DNA from 2 places in the Niabella sp. CPT15-335-S11 genome. Region 2 is predicted to be linked to the other one. Evidence: riboswitches for the same ligand, from Rfam matches in the RefSeq annotation. Region 2 holds a riboswitch; the other holds the start of a gene.
What was found. Region 2 has a riboswitch for thiamine pyrophosphate ahead of AC3WS5_RS08565 (TonB-dependent receptor). Riboswitches for the same ligand answer to the same signal wherever they lie in the genome.
Positions count from the first base shown of each region.

Region 1: another riboswitch for thiamine pyrophosphate. It lies ahead of AC3WS5_RS07915 (class I SAM-dependent methyltransferase); the one in region 2 lies ahead of AC3WS5_RS08565 (TonB-dependent receptor).

Region 1 is NZ_JBYTEI010000002.1:316,301-331,240, forward strand. It holds gene ppk1 (polyphosphate kinase 1) at 1-1,531, shown strand, start outside; gene AC3WS5_RS07900 (Ppx/GppA phosphatase family protein) at 1,512-2,411, shown strand; gene panB (3-methyl-2-oxobutanoate hydroxymethyltransferase) at 2,511-3,326, shown strand; gene AC3WS5_RS07910 (S8 family peptidase) at 3,471-5,162, shown strand; TPP riboswitch at 5,235-5,328, shown strand; gene AC3WS5_RS07915 (class I SAM-dependent methyltransferase) at 5,393-6,121, shown strand; gene AC3WS5_RS07920 (AIR synthase-related protein) at 6,099-7,151, shown strand; gene AC3WS5_RS07925 (thiamine phosphate synthase) at 7,152-7,775, shown strand; gene AC3WS5_RS07930 (Trm112 family protein) at 7,772-8,035, shown strand; gene AC3WS5_RS07935 (M20/M25/M40 family metallo-hydrolase) at 8,128-9,672, opposite strand; gene lepB (signal peptidase I) at 9,766-11,322, shown strand; gene AC3WS5_RS07945 (cytidine deaminase) at 11,485-11,973, shown strand; gene AC3WS5_RS07950 (3-keto-disaccharide hydrolase) at 12,013-12,975, opposite strand; gene AC3WS5_RS07955 (dihydroneopterin aldolase) at 13,157-13,525, opposite strand; gene trxB (thioredoxin-disulfide reductase) at 13,560-14,507, opposite strand; gene AC3WS5_RS07965 (TetR/AcrR family transcriptional regulator) at 14,883-14,940, shown strand, end outside.
Region 2 is NZ_JBYTEI010000002.1:464,707-479,646, forward strand. It holds gene AC3WS5_RS08540 (TonB-dependent receptor) at 1-1,103, shown strand, start outside; gene AC3WS5_RS08545 (RagB/SusD family nutrient uptake outer membrane protein) at 1,124-2,800, shown strand; gene AC3WS5_RS08550 (FAD-dependent oxidoreductase) at 2,828-4,543, shown strand; gene AC3WS5_RS08555 (FAD-dependent oxidoreductase) at 4,553-6,199, shown strand; gene AC3WS5_RS08560 (carbon starvation CstA family protein) at 6,337-8,178, shown strand; TPP riboswitch at 8,231-8,337, shown strand; gene AC3WS5_RS08565 (TonB-dependent receptor) at 8,392-10,632, shown strand; gene AC3WS5_RS08570 (sialate O-acetylesterase) at 10,635-12,620, opposite strand; gene AC3WS5_RS08575 (murein L,D-transpeptidase catalytic domain family protein) at 12,735-13,382, opposite strand; gene AC3WS5_RS08580 (LytR/AlgR family response regulator transcription factor) at 13,854-14,558, shown strand.

The DNA.
Region 1 (14,940 bases), 150 kb from region 2:
CAGATTTATCCTGTTACCTTCAAAACCGGGCCAGCACGATATCATGCTCCTGGAAGATGCAATTAAATTTAACCTGCCGGATATTTTTTCGTTTCTTGGTTATGATAGCTTTAGCGGGCATATTTTCAAATTCACCCGCGATGCAGAACTGGATATTGATAATGCCGATACTTCCTCCATTGTTCAGAAACTGGAAAAAGGATTGAAAAACCGGCGAAAGGGTAAACCTATCCGGCTGACCTATGATGAAGATATAGACAAGGACCTGCTCAATTACCTGATGAAACGTTTCGGATTGTCGAAGCAAGATAATCTGATCCCGGGAGGGAGTATTCATAATTTCAGGCATTTTATGGATTTCCCGGAGCAGGTGTTCGAAGATAAAACCAAAAGAAAAGAACCAATCGATCATCCGTTACTCGAAGACAAACGAATCTGGGATGTGATCCTACACCGGGATATACTCTTGGATTTTCCATACCATAGTTTCACTCCGGTTATTGATCTGATTCGTGAAGCCGCTTTCGACCCGGATGTTGTTTCGATCAAAATCTGCTGTTACCGGCTGGCGCCTCTATCCAAAATTATCAACGCCCTGATCAACGCGGCGCGAAATAGTAAAGATGTTACCGTGATGCTGGAACTCCGGGCCAGGTTTGATGAAGAGGCCAACCTGGAATGGAAAACCCGGCTTGAAGATGTGGGCGTGAAAGTCCTTACAGGTATTCAGAATATGAAAGTGCACGCCAAGATCTGTGTGATCAGGAAACGTCTGCACAGTAGAATCATTGAGTATGGTTTTGTAAGCACCGGCAACATGAATGAGAAAACCGCCCGGATCTATGGCGATCACTGTCTGCTGACTTCCAATCGCAAGATCATGGCCGATATCAAAAGGATCTTCAGCTTCCTGGAAAATCCGAGGACGGGCACTCATTACCTGGGCAGGTGCAAAACCATTATACCAAGTCCGCATTACGTCAGAATTATGTTAATCAACCTCCTGGACCAGGAAATTGCACAGGCCATCAAAGGCAAACGTGCCGAAGTCATTCTCAAAATGAACTCCCTGGCAGATACCATCCTGATCCAAAAGTTGCATGAAGCTGCCATTGCGGGGGTGGTAGTAAAACTGATTGTAAGGGGTATATTCTGTATGCTCACTGAAAACCCGCGATACAAACATCCTATCACTGCGGTAAGTATTGTGGATGAATACCTGGAACACGCGCGGGTCTGGGTGTTTCATAATAAAGGGAATCCAAAGGTTTATCTCTCTTCCGCAGACTGGATGGTCCGCAATCTCGAACACAGGGTAGAAGCGACCTGCCCGGTAACTAATAAAAAATTAAAACAGGAGCTGATCGATATTTTAAATATCCAGTTGAGAGACAATGTCAAAGCCCGCATACTGGATAATGAACTGAGCAATCACTACGTCAGATCCGGAACTGTGAGGATCAGATCACAGGAAGAAACGTATAATTATCTATTGAACAAATCATATAACATTGAAACTGGCAGCTATTGACATTGGAAGTAATGCGGCAAGGTTACTGATCACGGATGTAACGCTGACGAAAGGGAACAAGCCGGAATTCATTAAATCAAACCTGGTCAGGGTACCCCTCCGGCTTGGATTTGATGTGTTCGAGAACGGCGAAATATCGGAAAAAAGAGCCAGGCATCTCATCAGCACGATCAAGGCCTATAAACACCTGCTGGAAGCATATGAAGTGAAACATCTTAAGGCTTGCGCCACTTCCGCCATGCGCGAAGCATCAAATGCTAAGGTGATCCTGGATCGCGTAGAAAAAGAAACAGGTGTAAAAGTTGAGGTGATCTCCGGAGAGACCGAGGCTTCGCTGATCTATGAAAACCATATTACAGACAGCCTCGCCCGGGACAACACCTACCTTTATATAGATGTGGGGGGAGGAAGCACGGAACTGATGATCTTCAATAACGGCGAACTGACCAATAAACGGTCTTTCAATATTGGAACTATTCGTATATTGAAACAATTGGTGAATGAATCCCAATGGGGCGAAATGAAAAACTTTATTCGCACCTCCACAAAACCTTCGGGAAAAATCACCGCGATCGGGTCGGGTGGAAATATCAACAAGATTTTTTCTTTGTCTAAGAGAAAAGAAGGGAAATTGCTCACTGTTGAACTTTTGCGCGATTACTATAAAGAACTGAGCAGCCTGAATCTGCAGGAAAGGATGAGTCTTTTCAAAATGCGCGAGGATCGGGCCGATGTGATTGTTCCGGCGCTTTTAATTTATAATAATGTGATGAAGTGGGCGGGAGCTTCTGAAATTCTGGTCCCCAAGATCGGACTCGCAGACGGTCTGATCCACGCATTGTATGACGAAGTTGTAAAGAATGCATTGAGCGGGAATTAATGCTGTATTATTTACGGCGATTATGGTCCTCAAAATATTGCACGGTCAACTTTCTTTCTTCCGGTTTGTAAATATTTAAGTAATCCAAATATAAAAAACATGCCAGTCAATAAGGATATAAAGCGGGTAACCACCCACACGATACAGAAAATGAAAGAGTCGGGCGAAAAGATCGCCATGCTGACTGCCTACGATTTTTCGTTTGCCCGCATTATCGATACCTCTGGAATCGATATTATTCTGGTGGGCGACTCGGCGTCCAACGTCTTCGCGGGGCACGAAACCACCCTGCCGATCACCCTGGACCAGATGATCTACCATGCCAGCTCGGTGATCAAGGGAGCACCCCGGTGCCTGGTAGTGGTGGACCTCCCATTTGGATCCTACCAGTCGAACTCGGAAATTGCACTTGCCTCGGCCGTCCGGATCATGAAAGAAACCGGCGCTCATGGCGTCAAACTGGAAGGCGGTGAAGAAGTGCTCGATTCGGTGAAAAAAATCGTATCAGCCGGCATTCCGGTAATGGGCCACCTGGGTCTTGTGCCGCAATCGATCTATAAGTTTGGTACTTATGCCGTAAGGGCAAAAGAAGAGGAGGAAGCACAAAAACTTCGTAATGACGCCATGCTGCTCCAGCAAGCAGGATGTTTTGGCCTGGTGCTGGAAAAAATCCCGGCCGGGCTGGCAAAGGAGGTCACTGAGAGCCTGCAAATCCCCGTGATTGGTATTGGCGCCGGGAAATACTGTGATGGGCAAGTACTGGTAATGCATGATATGCTGGGTATTAACACGGAATTTCACCCGAAATTCCTTCGCCAGTATCTGAATCTCTATGAACTGTCCAGCCAGGCGGTGCAGCAATATATCAAGGACGTAAAAACGGGTGATTTTCCGAACGACCAGGAACAGTATTGAGTCGAAACGCTCGAAAAAGGCCGGCAAAAATCTTCCGGGACCTGAATGTTGTGCTAGTCCGCAAACTTTTTCAAAATCCATGTTTAAGAAATAGTTATCATCTATATGTCTAATTTTGCGAACCTTAAAAATGGTATATATATTATGAATGGAATATTGAAGAAAACAGCCGGGTTCCTGTTGCTCGTACTGTTGTCCACTGGAGCTATTGCGCAGGAAAGTCTACCGCATGGATGGCATTTGCTGGATCTGAAAAAAGATGGGTTTTACGGGATCAGCATGGACAAAGCCTATGAATTTGTTAAATCAAAGGGTCTGAAAAGTACACCGGTGACCGTCGGGATTATTGATTCGGGTATTGACACAACCCATGAGGATCTGAAGGACGTACTCTGGGTGAACACGAAGGAGATCCCGGGAAACGGCATCGACGACGACCACAACGGATATATCGATGATGTTCACGGATGGAATTTTCTGGGCAGCCGCGATGGCAAGGAAAACGTGGACAAGGACTCATTTGAGGCAGCGCGCCTCTATTGGAAATGGAAAAGCAGGTTCGATGGTAAATCTCCGTCTGAAATTCCCGCACGCGACAAAGCCGATTATACTACCTGGCTCAGGGCAAAGTCTGACGTTTTCAAGGACCATATGGACCCTTCGGAAAGTGCCGTAATGATTCGTATGGCAGATGCGCTTAAAGTGGGTGATGAAACTATCCGGAAGGATCTTAAGAAGGATGTTTACACTTGCAAGGACCTTCAGTCATATAACCCGCCTACGATTAATTCCAGATACGTAAGAGAAATTATGATCCAAACCTGCAAAGGCAACGAGAACGATGAAATTTCCAACACGCAGCTTCTGTCAGAAGTTCAGAAAGATGTGGACAAGGTCAATAATGGCAAAGAGGCACCACCCGCCTACAGGGCGATGGTCGTAAAGGATAATTACGATGATTTGAATGACCGGTTTTATGGCAACGGAAACGTATATGTAAGTAAAGACGCCGCGATGCACGGCACCCATGTGGCCGGTATCATTGGCGCGGAACGGGACAATGGCAAGGGTATGAACGGCGTGGCCGATAACGTCCGCCTGATGAGCATCCGCGCGGTTCCCGATGGTGACGAGCACGACAAAGATATTGCCCTGGCAATTCGTTACGCGGTGGACAATGGCGCCAGGGTTATTAATATGAGCTTCGGAAAAGGATTTTCACCCGAGAAAAAATGGGTGGATGATGCGGTTCGTTATGCGGTTGGCAAGAACGTATTATTGGTACATGCCGCCGGAAATGATGCTAAAGACGTGGATACTACTTTTAATTATCCCTCGGCTGAATATCTGGATGGAAGCCGGCCTGCGACGTGGATCACCGTTGGGGCCAGCGGTGATGAAAAAGCCGGCGGACTGGTTGCTTCTTTCTCAAATTACGGGAAGAAAGATGTTGACGTTTTTGCGCCGGGCGTGAAAATTTATTCCACGGTTCCGGGAGGAGATACCTATCAAAACCAACAGGGAACCAGCATGGCCTCACCGGTAGTAGCGGGTATGGCAGCTTTCATCATGAGTTATTACCCGGGATTAAGCGCCCTTCAGGTTAAGCAAATAATCATGCAGACGGTAAGCAAACCAACAAAAAAAGTAAAAATCCCCGGCGCAAATCAGGATGTTCCATTTTCAGACCTCTGTGTCAGTGGAGGCATCATCAATGCTTATGAGGCCATAAAACTGGCGGATAATTTGTCCGCATCCAAGATAAAGCCGGCAGGGAGAACGACGGTTCCAAAAAAAACCACGCCTGTCAAACGAGCTCCGCGGAAAGGCAGATAACTTGGTGTTTAGCGAAATCCGGCCGCAAAATTCGCTATTTTGAAACTTGCTCCGAATTTCGTATCTTCGATAATTAGCGCATCGGGGTGCTTCTACTTTAAGCTGAGATAATACCCGAAAACTTGATCTGGATAATGCCAGCGTAAGAAATGCAACAGTTTCGAATATATTATTAAATTATTGTTCCGTCAGGCAGTGTTTACACCGCCTGACGGTTTTTTTTTGAGATTATGGAAAAAGAATTGATCAGGCAGGAAGTCGTGAACTGGCAGAACCGGAAGGAATGGTTCTTCAACCGGGAATTCACAGATACCTATGAGCAATGGTACGAGGGCAGATACAAAAGGGCGGAAGTATGGCAAAAGAAGGTGATGGAACAGTTGGTTTCTGCCGATCAGCGAATAAAAACCCTGCTGGAATTTGGTTGCGGCACGACCCGGTTTACAAGGTGGTGGCAGCAAATTGGCATTGAAGCCACCGGGGGTGATATTTCTCCTTTTATGCTTGGGCAGGCGGTGCACCTTTTTGAGGGAGACCTGGTCATGGCAGATTCGCATCACATGCCTTTCAAAGACGGGAGCTTTGATGCCCTTGCTTTCATCACCACATTCGAGTATTACAAAGACCCCGTCCAGGTGATCCGTGAAGCCTCCCGCGTCGCGAAATATGGGATTGCCATGGGTATGATGAACCGGAACACACCGAAGTTTTTCAGAAGAAGGATCCAGCAGGCTTTTGGAAAGAATCCTTTTTACGTTACGGCCACATTTTACACACCCCACAAGCTCATCGGCATCATCGAAGAAGCGCTTAAGGGCCGGCACTATTCAATCTCCTGGACCTGCACAGGTTTACCTAAATGGTTCCCTGTGCAGCAATGGAGTCTGCCGCTGGGCGATTTCTTTGGATTGTACATCGCGTTCAACGACCGAACTCATGAAACAGGGGAAAATCAATAAACCGGCCTTTGAAAATATATTCACTGGGTTTCTTGGTGAACAATGCGACCAGGTTCTGGCCGGACCGGCATTTGGCGTGGATGTTGCCGTGATAGACCTTGTCGGCGACAAGGCTCTGGCGGTGACGAGCGACCCCCTCTCCTACATTCCATCGCTGGGACTTAGGGAATCCGCCTGGCTTTCTGTACACCTGATGGCCAACGATATGGCTACAACAGGTTTCGGACCGCAATTTGCGCAGTTTGTGCTGAATCTGCCCGCGGGTATTCCGGAAAGTGATTTTATCACTTATTGGAGATATATTCATCAATTTTGCAAAGAAACCGGCGTCAGTATCACCGGCGGTCATACCGCCTTTGTAGAGGGGCAGCAATCCACACTGGCGGGCGGCGGAACTTTTTTTACGGTAGCAGAAAAAAGCCGAATCCTTACATCCGACAAAGCCGAAGCTGGCAATCTGATTCTGATGACCAAAGAGGCCGCCATTTCTTCGATGTCCATTCTTGCGAGAAGTTTCCCGAATAAAGTCGGCCTTGAACTTGGGCCGGAGATCCTGGACGCAGGAAGAGCTTTGTTTGAGCGCACCACTGCACTGGCCGAAGGGCTTATTGCGGGCGGACTAAACCAGGTTGAACGGGTAGTGACGGCTATGCATGATGTTACGGAGGGTGGCGTCTTGGGCGCAGTGTACGAAATGGCTGAAGCATCGGGCAACGGCGTAACCCTGTACGAAAAGGAAATCACCGTAGGAAAAGCCGTCAGGGAGATTGCTGGTCTTTTTTCGCTGGACCCGCTGTACTGCATTGGAGCAGGATCTATGCTGATGGCCGTAGAAAAAGGAAAAGCAGCTCTACTGATCCGGAAGCTGGCGGAGTCGGGAATTCGGTCGGGCATTATCGGCCAACTAACCCCGGAACGGGAAGGAAAATTTATGGTAACCAAAGAGGGAAAATCAGCATCACTCAATTACCCTGAAAGGGATCCTTATTGGGAAGCTTTTTTTCGCGCTTTAAATGAACATTGGAATTAAATGAAAATAAAAGGTGGCCTATATCTGATCGTGGATGCACTGCTTGATAAAGCGCTGCTGATGCAAAAAATGAGAACGGCGCTCGGGAACGGGGTAGCCATTGTGCAGATTTACCATACAGAACAGGCGGAGCTAAGCACGATCAGCGAGATCATCAATCTTTGCCATACTTATGAGGTGCCTGTCCTGGTAACTGACCATTGGGCATTACTAAAAACACTGCCAGCGGATGGCGTACACTTCGATAGTATTCCCGATGATTTTGAAACGATCCAAATGCAAGTCAACAGGCCGTTCCTGAAGGGAGTCACCTGTTCCAATGATTTGTCGGTCATCACAAAGGCAAATGAACTGAAATTTGACTATATTTCTTTTTGTTCCATGTTCCCATCTCCTTCCGCGGGGAAATGTGAAATTGTAAAATTTGAAACAGTGAGGAAGGCCCGCGCCATGACAGATATTCCATTCTTTGTTGCAGGCGGTATCAGGCCGGAAAACTTGCCTGAGCTTTATGATATTCCATTCGATGGCGTGGCTGTCATATCAGGAATTATGACCGCAGATGACGTTGCTGCCACAACCCGGGAATATGTTTCCGGATTAATAAAAAATAAACAACCATGAGACTCGAGACAATCAATAAACTTTGTTGCCCTTTTGACAGAGAAGATCTTGAACTTCAGATTATAAGCCGTGATCTGAACGGGCAGGTCATTGAAGGAGTGTTGACCTGCACCCATTGTCACAGATACTATCCCATCATCAGTGGCATTCCCATTATGTCTCCCGACGAATACCGGCAAAAAGAACTGGAAGCGCCGGTAGTCAGCAAGTGGGATGCGGAATTAAATAATCCCGCGACTGGATTCAAACTGCTTGAATAAAAATCACTGTATGGCGACCTTTATTACTAAACAGTGAACAGAGGATTGTGTAGTCGGCTCCACAAGCGCTTTAAAAATAACCTACACCGTTTTTATTCAACACCACCCTTTCGTACCGGGTCCATTACCGGTGGCCATGAAATGATCTGACCCTGGCTGTTTTTATCGCTGAGGCGTCTCTTCTCACGGGATGCCCGATCCGGATCTTCACTGGCCATGTAGGCCAGGATCGCGGTTGCCACCACGCTTCGCCTCAGTTCATCAAACACGATCTTATCATAGGTATCCAGGTTCGTATGCCAGGTCACCGTTCCGTAATCCCAATTGTTGGTCCCCAGGTAAAAGGAGGGCACACCCGCTGCAACGAATGAAGCATTGTCCGAACCACCTCCCGAGGGCGTTCCAGGGAATGCAGTTTCAATGTCAGTAATGCCCGGTGGGATGGCGCGCAGCCATCTTCCCAGAAAATCATAGGCATTCAAAAATCCAGCTCCGTTGATAAAGTTTGTCCTGCCTGTTCCGCCGTCCTGGTTAAACACTGCCTGAATATTCTCAACCACTTCAGGATGATCTTTTACAAAAGCTCTTGAACCATTCAGGCCCTGCTCTTCGCTGCCCCAATGCCCCGCCAGTATCGTCCGTTTAGGAGAAGGATACCATTTTTTCAAAAGTCGCATGGCTTCCATGACGATCAGGGTGCCGGTACCGTTGTCCGTGGCCCCGGTGCCACCATCCCAGGAATCCAGGTGCGCAGAGAGTATCACAAATTCTCCCGGTTTTTCGCTGCCCCTTATCGTTCCGAGGGTATTGAAAGCAGGCTGCATGCCCGTTTTTTTGGATTCAGCATAAAGCTGGACTACAGGCTTTTTTCCGTTTTCTGCCAGCCTGTAAATCAATCCATAATCCTCCAGTCCCACATCAAACACAGGAATTTTTTTTGCGACAGTGCCGAAGATTTTATTCGCGCCATAGGTGCGGCTCCAGTTAGAACTGATCACTCCGGCTGCACCAGCTTTTTCAAGTGACAGAACGATATTACGAGCGCTGAAGCCTGAACGCTGGATACGATGTTGCCAGGCCGCTTCAGCCTGTTCCCTGTCGAGCTTCATTTTTTCATACGCTTCTTTGCGGGCATATTTCTCCCAATTATCATTTGGCCGGCCGGTTGGCTGGGGCATACTGACAAGAACCAGTTTGCCTTTCACCTGTGGTAGCATCCGCGCAAAGGACAGGGAGTCCGGAGCATCCGGCAGGATCACTACTTCCGCTGTCACCCCCTGTTTGGGCGTCGCGGGGCTCCACGCAAGTTGAGTTCCTGAAAGGGTTTTGACCCAGGGTTGCAGCATATCCGCATGCGATACACCTCTCTCCCAGCCCCTCCATTGCCCCCAGGTCTGGTTTTCCGAAGGAATGCCCCAGTTCCTGTAGGAATCCATAATCCAGTCCTGCGATTTTTTCATTTTCGACGAACCTACGAGCCTGGGGCCGATTCCGTCCATTAGTTCGGTCGCTAACCTTTCGAGCTGGGAATGTTCGAATGCGTCCTTTACGAGGTTTTTGACCAAAACAGAATCCTGTGCAAACAACGGCGCCAGTCCTGGCAGCAGCACCATCAACAAAATAAACTTCCTGAACATCGTTAAGCTGTTTTGCGGCTAAAATAGTTAAATGTTCGGGTTTTACCCCTTTCTCATTGATTTATAATAAATTTGTCCATTAAAAAAGTTCACATGCCGCTTCATCACTTATTCGTTATTTATTTGATCAGTTTCCTGCTTGTCTTTCTCCCATCTTACGGTTTATCGCTTTTGTTCAAGAAAGCGGGTCAGGCTTCCTGGAAAGCCTGGGTTCCATTTTACAACACCTGGGTGATGCAGGAGATTACGAAAAGGCCAAAGCACTGGGTCTTCTGGCAATTCATTCCTGTTGTTGGCTGGTTTATTACACCCGGCACTTTTATTGAATTCGCCAAAGTATTTTGCAGATTTTCCTTCGCTGATCATACTGCCGCTGCGCTATTAGCGCCATTTTATTTCCCCTGGCTGGCTCATAATAAAGACGCCCGGTTCATCGGACCCGAAGGTGTGAAAAAACACCGTAAGCCGGCCTGGCGCGAATGGGTTGACGCAGGTATTTTCGCCATTGTGGCTGCTACGCTGATCCGCACGTTTATTTTTGAAGCCTATGTAATCCCTTCAAGCTCTATGGAAAAAACCCTGCTTATCAATGACTACCTTTTTGTAAGTAAACTAAGTTACGGTCCAAGAGTACCCAACACACCGTTGTCGGTTCCCTTTATTCATAATTATATCCCGGGGCTGAATACTAAATCCTACACCACTCTGCTGGAACTGCCTTATATCCGCTGGTTTGCAAACCCGGTAAAAAGAAATGATTGTGTGGTATTCAACTTCCCTGCGGGTGATACCGTTATCCATGCGCCGGGTTTTGAATCGGCAAATCCCTACTATGATATAAAGAGAAGAGCTGCGGAAGGATCTGTTTCCGATCAGGAAGTGCTGAATAATCCAGGTCAATTCCCGGTGGTGGCGCATCCGGTTGACAAGACCGACAACTATATCAAGCGTTGCGTGGGTATTGCCGGTGATTCGCTGAAGATCGTCAATGGTAATGTGTACATCAACAATGCACCTGCGTTTCTTTCTCCAACGTCGGCAACCTATTATAATTTCCGGACCAAGAATAACGCAACGATTGATCCTGACTTCCTCCGTGAGGCCGGGATTTCACTGAACCTGGAAAGCAGCAGTTCAGATTTTAATATGTTTCATGATGGATCCTACCAGGTAAACCTGACGCCGAAGGAACTGGAAATTCTGAAAAAATTACCAGTCGTTGATGTTTCAACGATAACGAAAGATATCTTCCCGGCGGATGCGATGATATCAACCGCGTTGTTCCCATTTTATGACACCCTGCATAAATGGACGCCCGACAATTATGGTCCGGTATGGATACCAAAAAAGGGAGTAACCATTACGGTCACACCTGAAAACCTGCCCTATTACAGCCGTTGTATCAGAACTTATGAGAAAAATAGTCTGGAGGTTAAAAATGGGAAGATTTACATCAATGGCGCCGTAACGAATCAGTACACTTTTAAAATGAATTACTATTGGATGATGGGCGATAACCGGCACAAATCGCAGGACAGCCGCTTCTGGGGATTTGTACCCGAGGATCACGTGGTTGGAAAGGCTTCGTTGATCTGGTTTAGCTGGGAAAATGGCCCAAGGTGGAAACGCCTGTTCCGGATTATTAAGTAAAACGACGTAACTTTATATGCCCCTTTCTGTAGAGAGGGGCATTTTCGTCTGAATACCCTTCTGCGAAATTAGCCGGAGGTGCAGTGAATTTTTGTATAGGTTCCTCCTGGAAATAATAATTTCGCTCAATGGTGATATTTAATTGTTTTAATAACTTGACCGATGAGAGAACAAAATTTTCAATTTTCCTACCGTGTGTACAGTAACATGGATGAATTAGGAAAAGAAGATGCACGTTTGCTGAAACTGGCCCGGGAAGCCACTGCTAAAGCTTATGCCCCTTATTCCAGGTTTAATGTGGCCTGTGCGGCCAGACTGGAAAACGGAAGGACGATCATAGGAACGAACCAGGAAAACGCATCCTATCCCGTAGGTATCTGTGCTGAGCGGGCACTGCTCGCGAGCGTTGGTACTCAATATTCCGATGAACCTATTGAAACGATGGCTGTCTCCTATCACGCGTTAGATGGCAGCAGCGATCATCCCATTTCGCCCTGCGGTATGTGCAGGCAGGCATTAACTGAATACGAGAACAGAGCAGGTAAACCCATCCGTTTGATCCTCTCGGGTCTCGAAGGTGAGGTGTATCTGATCAGCAACGCCAAAGACTTGCTGCCACTGGGTTTCAGCAATCGGGATCTCGGCAGATAGCTTTCGCATCCCCTTCATTTGAGTCTTTTTGCTGACCAGTTATTTGGCCGGGGTGATGATGATATTCCTAAATTCAACCGGACCGTGATCACCCTGGAAATAGATAGGTCCAGGTTCACCCTCATTGCTATCCAGCGCCCCACCCGTTGGCCCCGGAATCTCCTGGTTGCTGATGATGGTCTTGCCGTTTGCAACGATGGTTACCATTCTTCCAATCAAAGTAATATCATAGGACTGCCATACATTAGGGCCCTTGGTTGCCATTTCGCCCGGGGTCAGGAATCCATAAATTCCCCCAAACAAAACATTAGACGGATGGGCGTCTGCCGGACTGTCTTCAATCTGCAGCTCATGCCTTCCCCTTAAATAAATACCACTGTTGCTTCCTTTCGGATAGCGAAACTCAACATGCAGCTTGAAATCTTCAAATTTCCGGTCTGAAATCAGGTTGCCTCCGGCTTTACTGTTAGCAAGAACTCCGTTCTTCACCACCCATTGATTCTGACCTCCAACCGTATGCCAGCCATTCAGGTCTTTGCCGTTGAACAACTTTACAGGAGTTCCCCATACAGGGGCCTTGGATCTTTTCATCAGGGGCGCCCGTACTCCTTTAAAAGTATATTTCTTCCCATCGCTCTGCGTAACTGTTCCGCTCACTGAGTTCCCCTGCAGAGTACCTTCAATCTGAAAATCTTTATCGCCACTTTCCCATTGCGGCGGGATGCTGAACCAAAATCGACCGTTGTCGAAAAACACTTTTGCAACCGGCCGCACGCTGCCTACAACCGCAACATAATATCCTACCAGTGTCCGGTCACCCGAAAGTTTCACTTCCATCCAGGAAGGCATGGCCTTTCCGTTTACGTCGAGCGTCAGGTCCCAGCGTCCGATCAGTTCTTTTTGATCGCCAGCTTTACTATCGTTTTGTACAGAATAATTTGCGTTTGCATTCAGCAATCCGGTCATGGTTAAACAAACCATGGAGAGAAAGAAATAGCGCATGAAAATCGTTTTAGCTTTGATAAAAAGTGAAAGGTAATGTATTATTAAAAACGGGGCAAACTGATTTGGTGCAGTAAGGGGTTTCAATTTCGTGGTGATCAGAGCATTTTAGTGCTTAGGCTATTTGCCAAAGCTGCTGCAGTTGTTTTTGCAAAAGACGAAAAAAGCCTTTATCTATAGCTCAGGTCCATTCCTTCACAAGGCTCACGCCCACCCGGCCGTTTAATCCTGGAATCGGCGCTGTGAGTTTATAGATCGTCATGCTGACACGTTCAGCTCGGGGAAACTGATCTTTTATTTTTGCAGCCATTTCCGTAAGTAGGGTCTCCAGCAATTCCCGGGGGCTCTGCATTTCGGACTTTATCAGTTCATATAGCTTTACATAATCTGCTGTTTCATCAAGCTCCCGGATAAAATCCTTGTCGTTCCGCAAGGTCAGAGCAACGTGAAATTCAAATTCGTTTCCTTGTTCTTTCTCCCTGGGATACAAACCGTGGAACCCGAAAAACTTCAGGCTCTCAAAACGAAGCGTGATTACCGGGTAGCCCATAGCCGGGATTTATATTATTTAAAAGATTAGATAATTAATCTAAGCCGTTAATAGCCAGATATTTTTCAGCATCTAACGCCGACATACATCCACTCCCTGCTGCGGTCACGGCCTGCCGGTAAACGCGGTCCTGCACGTCACCCGCGGCGAAGACGCCCGCCACATTTGTTTTTGAAGTTCCTGGCACCGTTTTAATATAACCGGTTTCATCCAGGTCCAGGTAGTCCTTAAATATTTCAGAATTGGGTTGGTGGCCAATGGCTACGAAGAACCCGTTGACGGGAATGACTTTTTTCTCACCTGTTTTATTATTGACGATCCTGACCCCTGTGACGTTCTTGTCACCCAGCACTTCTTCGGGACTACTATTGAAATGTAAGATTATATTAGGCGTTTTCAGAACCCGTTCCTGCATGATCTTGCTGGCCCTCATCTCATCACGGCGGACGAGCATATGCACATTGGCACAAAGTTTTGCCAGGTACAGGCCTTCTTCAGCGGCCGAATCACCACCACCCACGATGGCCACTTCCTTGCCCCTGAAGAAAAATCCGTCGCAAACGGCACAGGCACTTACGCCAAAACCATTGTATTTTTCCTCTCCGGGAATTCCCAGCCACTTGGCTGCAGCTCCTGTCGCGATAATCACGACGTTGGCCTCAATGAGCTTATCCTCGTCTATCCAGACTTTATGCGGATGTGACGAGAAATCTACCCGTGTAGCCAGTCCATAGCGGATATCGGCCCCCATTCTTTTAGCCTGGTTTTCAAAATCGATCATCATCTCAGGCCCCTGGATCCCAACCGGATATCCTGGGTAATTCTCAACTTCAGTCGTGGTTGTTAACTGTCCGCCCGGCTGAATTCCCTGGTATAATACAGGGCGCATGTTTGCCCGGGCAGCATAAACGGCAGCGGTATAGCCCGCGGGTCCGGAACCAATGATCAAACAATTTACTTTTTCTGTTACTTGATCTGACATATCTAATTGAATTTGAATAAAGACAAATGTAAAACTAAAATGTTTAAATCGGTAAATCTGTGATACAGGTTACAAAAGACGAAAATTCCGGCTCAATTTCGGATGTACGGCTAAACTGACAGAAGCTGCCTATCTGCCGACCTGGTACACATTGGTTTTCGCAAATCAAAACAAAAATTAAGTAAAATTTTAGATTACTATGGTATAATATTAATAATCAATTACTTTAATAGATAAATAGTCATTCAATTTCGAACTACACTTTCCAAATAATTTTAGACTGATTTTCCTAAATATTACTAAAATGATCATTTTGTAACAAAATCGTAATTAAATTTTGTTTTAGTACAATAACCTATTAACTTCACTTCCAGAATGGATACAACGAATAAAAAGTACAAGGCGCTCATGGCAGGCGCAAGAGAACTCTTCT
Region 2 (14,940 bases):
TGGGTAATCAAAATATAGGGAATAATTATCCTTTTTCTTCCGACCTGAATCTCGGGCTGAAGTACGTATTTAATAAACAGGTTTCTTCAGGCGCAGGAATAACAAACATGGCTAATCCATCCATTACCTGGGAAACAACTACCGTAACTAATATTGGCATGGATTTGACGTTCTGGAGGAAAATTAATGTGACAGCCGATTATTATAAAAAATTGACAGATGATATTTTACTCCCTTTAAATATTCCTTTAATTATTGGGATGGGCGCGCCACAACAGAATGCCGGGAAAGTTGAAAACAGAGGCTGGGATCTGGGCATCATTTACAATGATAATATCAAGAAATTTAACTATCGCGTTGCCTTTAATCTATCCGATGTTAGAAATAAGATCATTGATATTAAGGGAATAAACGAAACGGGGTTAACAGTTAACAGAGAGGGGCAGGAGATGTATTCCCTTTTTGGATTGGAAGCAATTGGCTATATCCAACCTGAAGACTATGATGCCTCCGGCAAATATTTGTTCGCGACCCAGTATGGCGCCTTTGGACCAGGAGACATTAAGTATAAGGATCAGAATGGTGACGGCGTAATTAATTCATCAGACAGAGTCATTATCGGAACGACTATACCCAGATATACCTTTGGCTTCTCATTTTTTGGAGAATACAAGAACATCGATTTAAATATATTATTACAGGGCATCGGCAAAGCTAATGGTTACCTCTATGGGCAAGGTATCCAGACATTCGTTGAAGGTGGTACTGTTCAGGAGCAACACAAAAATAACTGGACGCCGGAAAACAGAAATGCGAAATTCCCACGACTTGCTTTTAATGAAACAAATAATATGCAGAATTCGTCCTTTTGGATGAAAAATGCAGCTTATATGCGTTTAAAGAATATTCAGGTAGGCTACACTCTCCCCAATTCTCTTTTATCAAGGAACGCTGTGAACCAATTACGGTTGTATGTAAGCGCTGATAACCTTTTCACCTTAGATCGCTTCTGGGACGGATTTGACGTAGAAGCTCCGGTGGGAAATGGGGGATTTTATCCTCAATTAAAAACTATAAGTATGGGGGTAAATGTGAAATTTTAAAACACATAAACGTAAAAACAATGAAACAATTAACAATATATTTTTTGGTGACTTGCGTTTGCCTTTCCTGTTCTCGTTATCTGGAAAAGTATCCTTTAAATGCGCCCTCAGATCAGACTTTCCTGGCAAGTGAGACCGAAATGAATATGGCACTCGCTGGTTGCTATACCGCGCTTTGGACAAATCATGAAACGATGACATTTTTCCTGGCATTAGAAGAAGCGTCCGATATTGGATATGATAGAAATACTAATGCCCTGCAATCAATTGCCCAGGGATCAGCGGACGCCACAAACGGAACCGCTCAAAATTATTGGGCCTCGTTTTATCAGGGAATCGCCAAATGTAATTATCTGATACAAAATATGCAAAGAGGAAAAGCTTCCGTAGCCGACGCCACTTATAATCGAATCAAAGCAGAAGCCATGTTTTTGAGGGCGCTGTATTATTCCTATTTAATTGAATTATACGGAGATGTTCCCTTGGTAGACAAAGTACTAACACTAGAAACCTCCCAACAAGCCAGAACGCCAAAAGCTCAGATAGTAGACTTTATTTTAAAAGAATTAACCGAAGCGGCAGTTAACCTGCCAGTTGCTAACAATCCAACATCAGGTCACGCAACTAAAGGTGCAGCCTTGGCTATTAAAGCGAGGACGGCACTATATAATGAAAGGTGGAACGACGCAATCTCGGCCAGCTCGGAGGTAATGAAACTTGAAGGAAGCCAATATAGTCTTGAAAACAGCTATCCAAAACTATTCAGGGACGAAGGTCAAAATTCCAAAGAGATTATCTTTTCCGTTCAATACCTTATCGGTACCCAAGTGCATTCATTGTACCGTCTCTTCGGCTCCAGAAATGCTCTTGCACACACAAATAAAAAACCTGCTTACCAGCTCGCAGATTCCTGGGAATGTACAGATGGGTTACCAATCGACAAGTCTCCGCTATTCAATCCCAAAAAACCTTTCGATAATCGTGACCCCAGACTTGGCTATACGCTCGCGGTACCTGGTTCTGAGTTTCTGGGATTTCAGTTTGAAACACATGGCGATAGCCTGATGTGCTGGAATTATCTCACAGGAAAACGAGTCAAAAATCTAGAAGCAACACATGCTTATGCAACTTTTACCGGGTTATGCTGGCGAAAATATGCAAACGTTGAGAACAGATTAGACATGAATAACTGTGAGACAAATACGATCCTGATCAGGTATGCTGAAGTCCTCCTAACGTATGCTGAAGCTAAAATAAAAGCGGGCCAGATTGATGAATCCATACTGGCCGCGATAAATAAAGTGCGCCAACGACCTTCAGTTAATATGCCCCCCCTTACTACGCTGGATCCAGAAAAATTGTTACACGCGGTCTACAGAGAACGCAAATATGAATTCGCAGGTGAGGGGCTACGCCTGTTTGACATAAGAAGATGGAAAATAGCGGAAGTTGTTATGAACCAGCCTCTATTGGGCCGAATGAAAAAAGCCTATCCAGACAAAGCTCCCAGGATTGATGATTATGGTTCGGCATTTTATGAAGGGATCCCGATCGCAACTCAAGGCGAATCTGCAGACTTTAAAATGAGGCTTGTAGACCGAAGAGTTTTTAATAAAGCGAAAGATTATCTGTGGCCGATTCCTTACATTGAAAGACAGACTAACCCTAAATTGACACAGAATCCAGGTTGGGAATAATTTCAAGAACATTAAAATGATCGTTGTATGAATTTCAGATATTACATTTTATTATTTGTATCATTATTACTATATAAGTTAGATGCCGTTTCTCAAGGGCAGAAAACCTACGATATTGTAGTTTACGGAGGTACGTCCGCCGGTATTTCTGCCGCTATTCAAAGTTCCAGAATGGGTAAAAAAGTGGCATTAATTGAGCCAACCAATAGGATCGGAGGCCTGACAACAGGTGGCCTTGGCCAAACTGATATTGGGAATAAGTATGTAATCGGGGGGATTTCACGGGAGTTTTATCAGAGGATCCGCCGATTTTATGATAACCCCAAAAACTGGAAATGGCAAAAACGAGAGGAATACATGGATGACGGACAAACAAGGACGGAAAAGGGAGAAGATGCCATGTGGACTTTTGAGCCATCGGCTGCGCTGACGGTTTACAAAGATATGTTAGCATCAGAAAACGTCGAATTGATCTATAATCAGAAATTGAACCGAAAAAATGGCGTGAAAAAAGATGGAATTCGTATCGTTTCTATTGAAATGGAAAACGGGATCGTTTATTCAGGCAAAATGTTCATCGATGCTACCTATGAAGGTGATTTAATGGCGTCCGCAGGAGTAACTTACAGTGTAGGACGGGAGTCGAACCATGAATTCGGAGAAACCTTAAATGGGGTACAAGCAAACAAAATTGGAAGAACGCTTAAATGGACGATCTCTCGAAATGGATTTAACCACAATTTTATAGATCGTGTTGACCCGTATAAAATTAAAGGTGACCCTAAAAGCGGGCTATTACCATATATCAAGAATGGCAGACCAGGCGTCGATGGTGAGGGCGATAAAGATATTCAGGCGTATTGCTTTAGGATGACCTTGACCGATCACCCTGATAATCGAATACCTTTTAGAAAACCCGCTAATTACAATGACTTGAATTATGAATTACTATTTAGAAATTACGAAGCAGCGCCAGGACCGATTGAAAAGATGTATTCTTACGGGGACCCATTAATTCCCTGGATTAATTCCCGAATGCCTAACCGTAAGACCGACACAAACAATCAAAAGGGCTTTTCAACTGATTTTATCGGTCAAAATCACGATTATCCCGAAGGAAGTTATGAAGAACGGGAAAAAATCAGACAAGCACATCGTGATTATCAGCAGGGCCTGATGTGGACACTGGCAAATCACCCAAGAATTCCGCAGAAAGTCAGGGAGGCAATGTCCAAGTGGGGAACTTGTAAAGATGAGTATGAGAATGGAAGAGATGGATGGCAACAGCAACTCTACATCAGGGAAGCCAGGAGGATGAAAAGTGATTATATAATGACCCAAAGGAACTGTGAACGGATAGATACTGTGGACGATCCAATCGGAATGGGTGCCTATGGTATGGATTCCCACCATGTTAATCGCTATGTTGATGTTAATGGATACGTACAGAACGAAGGAAATGTAGAGGCACCTGTGCCATACCCATATCCTATTAGCTACCGCTCTATCATACCAAAGAGATCTGAATGTGTAAACTTGTTAGTTCCAGTTTGCGTGAGTGCAACTCACATAGCATTTGGTTCAATACGTATGGAACCAGTTTTTATGGTGTTAGGACAATCAGCCGCTACGGCAGCGTCCCTGGCAATTGACAGCAAAAAAACGGTGCAGGACCTGGACTATAACGTTTTAAAATCAAAAATCCTTGCCGATAAACAAATCCTGGAAGTAGAAATAAAATGATAATAACATATGAGTAAAGTTTTCATTCTATGGCTATTGATCGTCCCCTCTTTATCCTGGGGAACGAAGTCATTTCATAGTGCTGATGTAATTATTTACGGAGGAACAGCCGCTGCAGTCATTGCAGGCGTTGAAGTAGCAAGATCGGGAAAATCAGTAATAATAGTCTCGCCGGATAAGCATTTGGGTGGGTTAACCTCGGGAGGGTTAGGATTTACGGATACGGGGGATAAATCAGTGATCGGCGGGTTGGCACGGGAATTCTATCATAAGATTTGGTTGCATTATAATATGGATAAGGCCTGGAAATGGCAGAAAAAATCGGAGTACGGGAATAAAGGGCAAGGTACACCGGCAATTGACGGCGAAAACCGAACAATGTGGATTTTCGAACCACACGTAGCCGAGAAGGTATTTGAAGATTTCATAAGAGATTATAAAATTACTGTATATAGAGATGAATGGTTAGACAGGGAAGCAGGTGTAAAAACTCAGAATAAAAAGATCACGTCCATTTCAACACTTTCAGGAAAAGTCTTTCAAGGGAAAGTTTTTATTGATGCTACGTACGAAGGTGATCTAATGGCAGCGTCAAATGTCAAATATACTGTTGGAAGGGAAGCCTGTTCAGTTTATAATGAAAAATGGAATGGAGTCCAGAATGGCGTATATCATCATGGTCATTATTTTAAATCGAAAATCGATCCCTACGTGGTACCTGGCAAGGCTGAAAGCGGACTCTTGCCTTTCATTTCATCGGCAAAAATTGCACCTAATTGTTCAGGAGATAATAAAATTCAGGCCTATTGTTTTCGTCTATGTATGAGCAACTGTAAAGAAAACCTGCGTCCATTTGAAAAACCTGAAAGATATGATCCCGACAAATATGAATTATTGGCCAGGGTGTTTGCGAGTGGCTGGAATGAATGGTTCTCTAAATTTGATGTCATTCCAAATAAGAAAACTGATACGAATAATCACGGCCCATTCAGTAGTGATTATATTGGTATGAACTATGATTATCCCGACGCCAATTATGAAAGGAGGAGAGAAATAATCGAAGATCATAAAAATTATCAAAAGGGGTTGTTGTACTTTGTATCTCATGATAAACGTGTGCCGGAGAAGATTCGCCAGGAAATGCAAGCGTGGGGATTAGCAAAAGATGAGTTCGTTGATAATGATAATTGGCCTCATCAACTTTATATTAGGGAAGCCCGCAGAATGAAAGGAGTTTATGTGACCACAGAAAATGACGTTCTTGGAACAAGAGTAGTACCAGACCCTATCGGCATGGGATCCTATACCATGGACTCACATAATATTCAAAGATTTGTAAACGATGAGGGATTTGTACAGAATGAGGGTGATGTGGGCATACATCCGGGTAAGCCTTATCAGATCTCGTACGGTTCAATCATCCCCAAAAAAGAAGAGTGTGTTAATCTAGTCGTACCCGTCTGCGTTAGCGCGAGTCATATCGCCTATGGGTCCATTCGGATGGAACCCGTTTTCATGATTTTAGGTCAATCTTCTGGTGTCGCTGCCGTACTGGCAATCAATAATAAAACATCTGTCCAAGATGTTCCTTACAACCGACTCAAAAAAAATCTTTTTTCGAAAGGGCAAATTTTAGAGAGCGCATTTCAGAACTAATTAACATCTCGGTGAAAAGGAGTCTTTCCTGGCAGGTGCCGACAAACCTTGAGCTTAAATCGCAAAGTGAAATAGATGCTTCGTCGATGTTTCGTTAACGTGATCTATTCTATACACACCATTTAAATCGTTATTCAATGGAGGCCCTAAATGGCGCTAATGCACTTACCCTTGTCTTTGTCGCTTTGTTGGTTTTCGCCATCGCGTATAGGTATTATGGAATATTTATAGCGCGCAAAGTATTAAAACTAAATGCTAATAACCCAACACCAGCCATTGAATTCTCAGACGGTAAGGATTATGTTCCAACAAACAAGAACGTCTTGTTCGGACACCACTTCGCGGCAATTGCGGCAGCCGGACCGCTGGTAGGGCCAGTTCTAGCGGCTCAATTCGGGTATTTGCCTGGGGCGTTATGGATTTTGATCGGTTGTGTTCTGGGAGGCGGCGTTCACGACATGGTAGTTTTGTTTGCTTCGGTCCGTCATAAAGGTCAGAGTCTAGCTTCAATTGCTGGCAAAGAAATAGGCAACGGGACGGGGCTAATCGCAGGATTTGCAATTCTTTTCATTTTAGTTTTAACATTGGCAGGACTCTCGCTGGCATGTGTCAGTGCCATGCATGAAGCATCGTGGTCCCTGTTTACGGTTATAGCAACGATGCCAATAGCGATAATAATGGGGTTGATTATGCGATTCCGAAAAAAGGGAGTCGCACTAGCAAGCATTGTTGGTGTCGTTTTACTGATCTCGTCTATTATTGGCGGCCATGAACTTATCCAAATACCCATGATCGGTCGTGTTTTTCATTGGAAATTAGAAACGATATCAATAGCAATAGCTATTTACGGTTTTTTAGCTTCTGTGTTGCCCGTTTGGTTGCTACTGGTGCCCAGAGACTATTTGTCAACCTATCTAAAAATCGGAACTATACTAATGCTGGCAATTGGTGTAATCTTAGTCCACCCAACGATTCAAATGCCTGCAATGACCAAGTTTATCAATGGCGGAGGCCCGGTAATTGGTGGTCCGGTTCTACCATTCATTTTTATTGTTATAGCATGTGGCGCTATATCTGGCTTTCATGCTATTATAGCTACTGGTACTACGCCGAAAATGCTGACAAATGAAAAAGAGATACTCTTCGTTGGATATGGGGCAATGTTAGTAGAGGGATTTGTTGCATTAATGGCATTAATAGCTGCTTGTACGCTCATCCCGGGCGACTACTTCGCTATAAATACGCCAAAAGAGACATATGATATTTTCCTTTCGCAAAATCCGAATTTAAAAGTTTCGGACTTAGATTATTTCAGTGAAAAGATCGGCATCGACTTATATGGCCGGACAGGAGGGGCTGTTTCGCTTGCCGTTGGAATGGCGCATATATTTAATAAAATAAAATTCATGGATGATGTTATGGCATATTGGTACAATTTTGCAATCATGTTCGAAGCCGTGTTCATCCTAACTGCTATTGATGCCGGAACGAGAGTAGGGAGATTTTTTCTGCAAGAAATGTTTGGGAAAGTCATACCCCGATTCAATGATAAGAACTGGGTACCCGGTATAATTTTTACAAGTTTTATTTTTACATTTTCTTGGGGTTACCTGGTTTATACTGGAAATGTCAGTAGCATTTGGCCATTGTTCGGTATCAGCAACCAACTTTTAGCGGCGTGTGCGTTGATCGTTTGTACGACCATGTTGATTAGATTAAATAGGAAAGGCTACGCGTTGGTTTCGGCTATTCCGGGTGTTTTTATGGCGACCATTACGTTTTGGGCGGGTTACGAACAAATTAAGAATGTCTACCTTCCAAAGCAACAATACTTATTAGCTGTTTTAGCATTTTCAGCCATGTTGTTGATGTTTTTCGTTTTTCTGAATACTTTTAAAAAATGGCGAGAGCTACTAAAAATTAATGCAACCCAAATTGATGTCTGTGGCGAGCTTGTGAAAGAATTAGTTGAAAGATGAAATATTTATTAACTTTGCGGCCGTCCAGATTTTAAGGACCTGGACAAAACTTCAGTGTTTCCCGGGGTGCAGATCTCGACAGTTGTCGATTGAAGCTGAGATAATACCCGCAAACCTGATCAGGGTAATGCCTGCGCAGGGAAGGAATAATTCAAATCCCTTCTTTTTTCAGCATTTCCCTCTCATTTTTTTAACATTTTAATGAAAAAACAAATGAAGAGGAATTTTTTGACCGCCTGCCTCGTTATGGCAGCTGCAACATCTTTTGCTCAGAAAGACAGTGTTCTGACTGACAGCTTTCACATCCTGGCGCCCGTAGAAGTCAGGGCCACCAGAGTAAATGAGAAATCACCTTTTGCCGCGAGTAACATCAGCTCCCCCGAAATTCAGAAAAAGAACCTGGGTCAGGGCCTGCCGGGCTTGCTCGACCAGGTCCCTTCCGTCGTTGTAAGCTCAGATGACGGCGTTGGCGTGGGGTACTCCTCACTCAGGATCCGGGGTACAGATATTACCCGGATCAACGTGACTTTTAATGGCATCCCCGTCAACGACCCGGAATCTCAGGGAACATTTTTCGTTGATATCCCGGATCTGGGATCATCCACCGGATCCATCCAGGTTCAGCGCGGCGTGGGCTCCTCCACCAACGGCCCGGGTGCCTTTGGAGCTTCGGTGAACATCTCAAACCTGGATCAACAAAAAGCCGCGGGCGCGTCTATCAGCTCGGCTTACGGATCGTTTAATACCTGGAAAAACACGCTGCTCGCCCATACAGGCCTGCTGAATAACGGCTTCCAGTTCGACCTCAGGTTGTCCAAACTGAACTCGGACGGATATATCGACCGGGCATTCTCCGACCTGAAATCACTACATTTCATTTCGGGCTGGAGATCGGCCAATGAAAAAACAGCGATTAAATTTAACCTGATGACAGGCAAGGAAAGAACCGGCCAGGCGTGGAACGGGATTGGTACTTCCTATACTGATAAATCGGCTCCGGTAGATTATGAAAAGCAACTGGATGCAATCGGCCGCACAACGAACACCCTGGGAAAAATCAGCGATAACAAATACTATAACGACCAGACTGACAATTACCAGCAGGATTATTACCAGCTATTTATCAATCAAAAATTCGGTGAAAGCTGGACCGCCAACATCAGCGGATTTCTAACCCGCGGAAAGGGATATTATAATGAATATAAAGCCGGGGAAACTTTCTCTGATTATGGACTACCAGATACGCTCACCATCGGCAACCAACACTTTACTACAACAAACCTCACCAGGCAGCTCTGGCTGGACAACTTTTATTACGGATCAGTCTTTTCAGCCAATTACAGCAAGAAAAACACAGGGATCAGTCTGGGCGGAGCTCTTACCCGATATGACGGCAGACACTATGGATATGTCAAATGGGCGGAAATGGGCTTTCCATTGGATTACCGCTGGTACCGTCTTACTTCCCTCAAAAAAGATGTCAATTTTTTTGCAAAGCTGGAACAACAGATTCTTTCTGGATTCTTTGCCTTTGGCGATCTGCAAGTGCGGGATGTGGATTATCTGATCCACGGCTTTCGGACAAACCCCGGTATCGAATCGGACAACCATTATACCTTTTTTAACCCCAAGGTCGGCCTAAGCTATTTGATCAAACATGCTTATAACAGAAGCAGCAAGGTCTATACGTCATTTGCAGTTGCCAATAAGGAACCAAACCGGGATGATTTTGAAGCCTCAACGGCTAACAAACCAAAAGCGGAAAGACTACAGGACATCGAGGTTGGTTACAACTTCCAGTCTTCCGGGTTTCAGGCGGGCATCAACGGATACTACATGAAATACAAAGATCAGCTTATACTCACCGGGAAGATAAATGATGTAGGCGCCTATGTACGTACCAATGTGGAGAACAGCTACCGGGCCGGAATCGAAATGACCGCATCTTTAAAACCTGCCAACTGGATCCAGGTCCAGGGAAATGCCACGCTCAGCCAAAATAAGATCAGCGATTTGACGCAATACGCAGACAACTATGATCAGGGCGGACAGATTGAGGAGCATTTACACAAAACCGACATTGCATTTTCACCTAATACCATCGCGGGCGCGACCGTTACATTCGAACCCTTTACCGCCACCTCACAGAAAAATCATTTTTTTCTGGACCTGGTCGAAAAGTATGTGAGCCGTCAATACCTGGACAACGCATCTAACAGACTAAGGAGTATCAACCCGTACTCATTAAGCGACGTCAGACTAAGATATCACCGATCAGGGAAATTATTTAAAGAATCGAGTTTTATTTTAATGGTAAACAACCTTTTTGATAAGAAATACGAAAACAACGGTTACACTTACTCTTACCGGTACGGCGGAACAATGACCACGGAAAATTACTATTTCCCGCAGGCAGGGATCAACTGGAATTTTGGTGTAACGCTTGGGTTCTGATGTTACTTCTTACCAAAAGTAGATTCTTCCCAGGAATCGGTCCGAAAGGGTGAAGCAGGCAACTGAGCGCCATTAAAGAGATTAACATCAGGATTATCGGCCCAACCGTAGCGAACCGAAACCGGTTCCTTTACCTGGGACGAAGACACAAGCACGTCTTTTCCTGAGATCTTTGCATCGGCCCAATAGAACCTGCGATCCTTTCCGGCAATACTAAATCCATGAAGCGATCCGCCCCTGGCCTGAAGCCCATCTGCATGATCAAAATGAATACGGATGGCATCACCTTCTACTTTAGCCGACCGGTATAAAGGACCCGAATATTCATTCCCTTTATGATAGACTTTATTCAATGCAATCAAAGCGAGCCGCTTACCCACATCCTGCTTGTCCTTGGGATGAATATCAAGCGCATCCCCGATGTCAATGGTTACGGCCAACCCAGACCTGGAGAGCGTTTCAGCCGTCAAAAGCTGGGCTTCCCTAAGTTCTGCCCAGGCGGAAGGCCCAGGATTTTCTGCCCTCTTCATAAAATTGGCGAGCTGAACAATATAGAACGGAAAGTCGCCGATTCCGAATTTCTGCCGCCAGTCGGTGATCATCGCAGGCAGTAAAGTCCTGTATTGATAGGCTCTTGGCGCATTACCCTCGCCCTGATACCAGATAGTTCCGCGAATGGTGTAGTGAATAATTGGATTGATCATTGCATTATACAATACGGCTGGCCTGTTTGGGGTTGATGGATCCGCCGGCCGCGGCGGAACTTCTTTCATTGAAAAAGAAGGCTGATATACCCAGGTCCCCGCAAGACTGATCTTATCACCTTTTTTATTTTTGATAAACATATCTGCAGCATCACCATATATTCCCCCGCCTCCGCCGGTATCGAAAACCCTGACCGCAATTGTATTTTCACCTTTTTTGACCAGGCTACCTGGTACTTTGTATACTCTGGCCGTGCTGTAAAGATTTGTGGCACCGATCTGATGACCATTGAACCAGGTAATATCCTGGTCGTCTACAGGACCCAGGCTCAATACCAGATCTTCCCCATTCCAGGATTCCGGAACCCGGATCTGCTTCCTGAACCAAACAACACCGTCGTAATCCGGCAGCCCTGCATTCTCCCAAAGCACCGGCAGGTTCATCGTTTTCCACGCTGAAACATCCAGGTTACCAGCGGCCCATCCGGGATTCCCTCCCTTAAAACCTGGATCCTTTTGTTTCAGGTTATTTTCCCAGCTTTTTAGCGCTGCCGGAAAATCAATTGTGGCCGCGCTAACTGGCGAATTGTGTATTGCCGTGGCTGCAGCCGCAAAATCAGGGAGCGATCTGAGGGTTTCAAAGCTCGTCCAGGCCTCGGCAATAGTACCTCCCCAGGATGAATGGATCAGCCCGATGGGGATCTTCGTTTTCTCATAAATTTCCCGTGCGAAAAAATAAGCCACGGCCGAAAACTCAGGTATCGTCGCAGGTGAGCAAGATTCCCAACCCCCGTTTCGCACAGCCAGATCGTCAATCGGACGATCTGCAGTCTTGTGAATTGCCTGCAATAACCGGATCTGCGGGTAGTTAGCCTTATCTGTTTCTTCCTGGAAATGATTGATCCTGCCCCAGCCGGCGAGCGGCATCTCCATGTTTGACTGACCGGAACAAAGCCACACTTCTCCAATCATTACGTTCTTAAAAACAATCCTGTTCTTTTCAGTTATCGTTATCGTAAATGGCCCTCCGAAGGAAGGTGTCGGTAGTTTCGTTCGCCAATCGCCTTTTCCATCGGCTTTCACCCGGACGGTCTTACCATTCCAGGAAGTAAATACACTGATCGTCCTTCCGGGATCAGCTTTACCCCAGATGCCGGCAGCAGACTGCTGTTGCAAGACCATATTATCACTAAAAATGGCGGGTAACCAAACTTTTGCTCCTGTTTCAAGCTGAACAAAGCACAATGCTGTCAGAGCAATCCAATTGAAAACAAATCGTCTCATATGCATGCAGATTTAGATTGCAAAGTTAGGGGCAAATCTTTCGAAGAACTGCAAAAGTCTGTGACGAAAATTGAAATTAATTGATGACGGCTGCGCCAACCGTAAACCAAACAGTTAGCCCAGTGAGAACTTGCTGGTTGCGTGGTATGTCTTGTTATAGATGAACAGGCAGGACCCGCCCTTTATTTTATCAATAATGGGTTCTGCCAGCACGAGTGGAATGGCCGGGCATCCATGACTTCTTCCGAGGTAACCCTGTTCATCAATGAACGCCTGACTCACATACGATGCGCCGTGCATGACGATCGCCCTTTTCTGGGCCTTGTCATTAACTCCCGGCTCTACGCCGTTTAACCGAAGTGACAAACCATGACTGCCAGAATAGGTCTGGCTGGTGATGTAGAATCCAAGGCTACTTTTCAGAGAAGAAGGCTTGTTGCTAAACGATTCCGCCCATTCCTTACCTGAATTCCTACCGTGAGCAGCCCAGGTATTGAAGATCACAACTGCATGCTTAACATCCACCACATATAGCCTTTTATTTATACTTGGCTGGTCAAAATCGATGATGGTAAGCAAAGAATCATTTTGCAGCAATCCTTCTGACTTCATTTCGGTGAATCCGTTAATAGCGGCTGCAAAAGCAACTTCTGACAGCCCCCATTCATCGAGGCCGATACTGTCGTATATCGCTTCCGCGTATGCGGATATCCCAGCCCCGGGATTCTGATGACGGACGTGTTGGATTGATTTGTGTTTCAACCCTGTATGATTTGCAGTCCATGAAATATTCGTCACTGCGAAACTAAATAATAGGAACAGATTCAACCTCAAACTCAGGTGCATAGTAATTCGTCAATTCTCTTGTTAAGTTAAATTTCCCGGGTTGGAGCGCCAAAGGCGGGCCGGGCAAGTCTTTTAGTTAACGGCTGACAAAATGCAATATTGCCCACGCCGGGGAACTTTAACAAATTAGCCTAAATCATCTTTCAAAATCGTTAGAACAGAATATCTTGATGAAAATCACGCGTTAACATTTTGGAGAAATATCCTGCAGGAAATGCTAATGAAGCGTACCAGGATGATTAGAACGGCAAATCAAATCATCTGCGGCAGGATTTGATTCACTGACGGGCTGATACATCTCAAACGATTAAACAATGGAAGATTCGCCCCTGAAAGCTGAGATTAGGCGGTTTCATTTACATTTGTATTCCGCTTAATAATTATGGTATGACTCAGATGACTTGTCTCATTGTGGATGATAACAAGATTGCCAGAAGCACCCTTCGAAAGCTTGCTTCACAGGTGAAAGACCTGACCGTCATCGGGGAATGTGAAAATGGGTTTGAAGCACATCAAATCCTGATGGAGCAACCCGTTGACATCCTGTTGCTAGACATCGAGATGAAGGATATGACGGGACTTGAGCTTACAAAAAACCTGGGTGAGAAAAAACCTGTGATCATTTTCATAACCTCGAAAAAAGATTACGCGATTGAAGCATTTGAACTGAGCGTAGCTGATTATATTGTCAAACCTGTTCAGCCTGCCAGATTCCTGCTTGCAATGGATAAAGCCAGGGAAATTCTACAAAGCCGGACAGAACAACTGTCAGTCAGCGGCGATGAATTTATCTTTATCCGCGACTCCAATATTGTCAAGCGACTGAAAATCTCAGAAATTCTTTACGCGGAGGCCATGGGAGACTATGTAAAAATCTACACGTCTAAAAAATTTTTTGCCATACATAATACGCTGAAATCGGTTGAAGACCGGTTACCCGCTTCTAAATTCATCAGGGTGCACCGCTCCTACCTGGTGGCAATTGACAAGATCGATTCTATTGAGCAGGGCGCACTGATTATCGATGGTCGGCCCGTACCGGTGGCAGATACATACCGAAATGTACTCAACCGAAGACTGAATATTCTTTAGACAGCTAAAAATCACCCGCTAACGCCTCCCCTCGTTTACCGATGGAATTTGCCATTTTAGCGATTGAAAACACAGCAGGAACACTGCTATCTTACTTTCGTCTTAAAATAGGCTCTTGTCGTCTATTTTAAGATATGGGGATGGTTAACCGGAAAAAAATAGGGATCCTTTTGATTTGTTCTGTCCTGCTGGCAGTATTAACCTACGCTTTGCTCTATGAAATCTACTTCCTAAAGAAAAATCTGGCGATCGTCCTGCTTTCCATTGCCATAGTCTCAGACCTTATCGTATTCGTCCGCACTTTTTGGGGTATTACAACCAATTCAAAATGACCGGACCTGATATCAGCAGTATATTTTATCCCCGAAATGTAACAAATTAG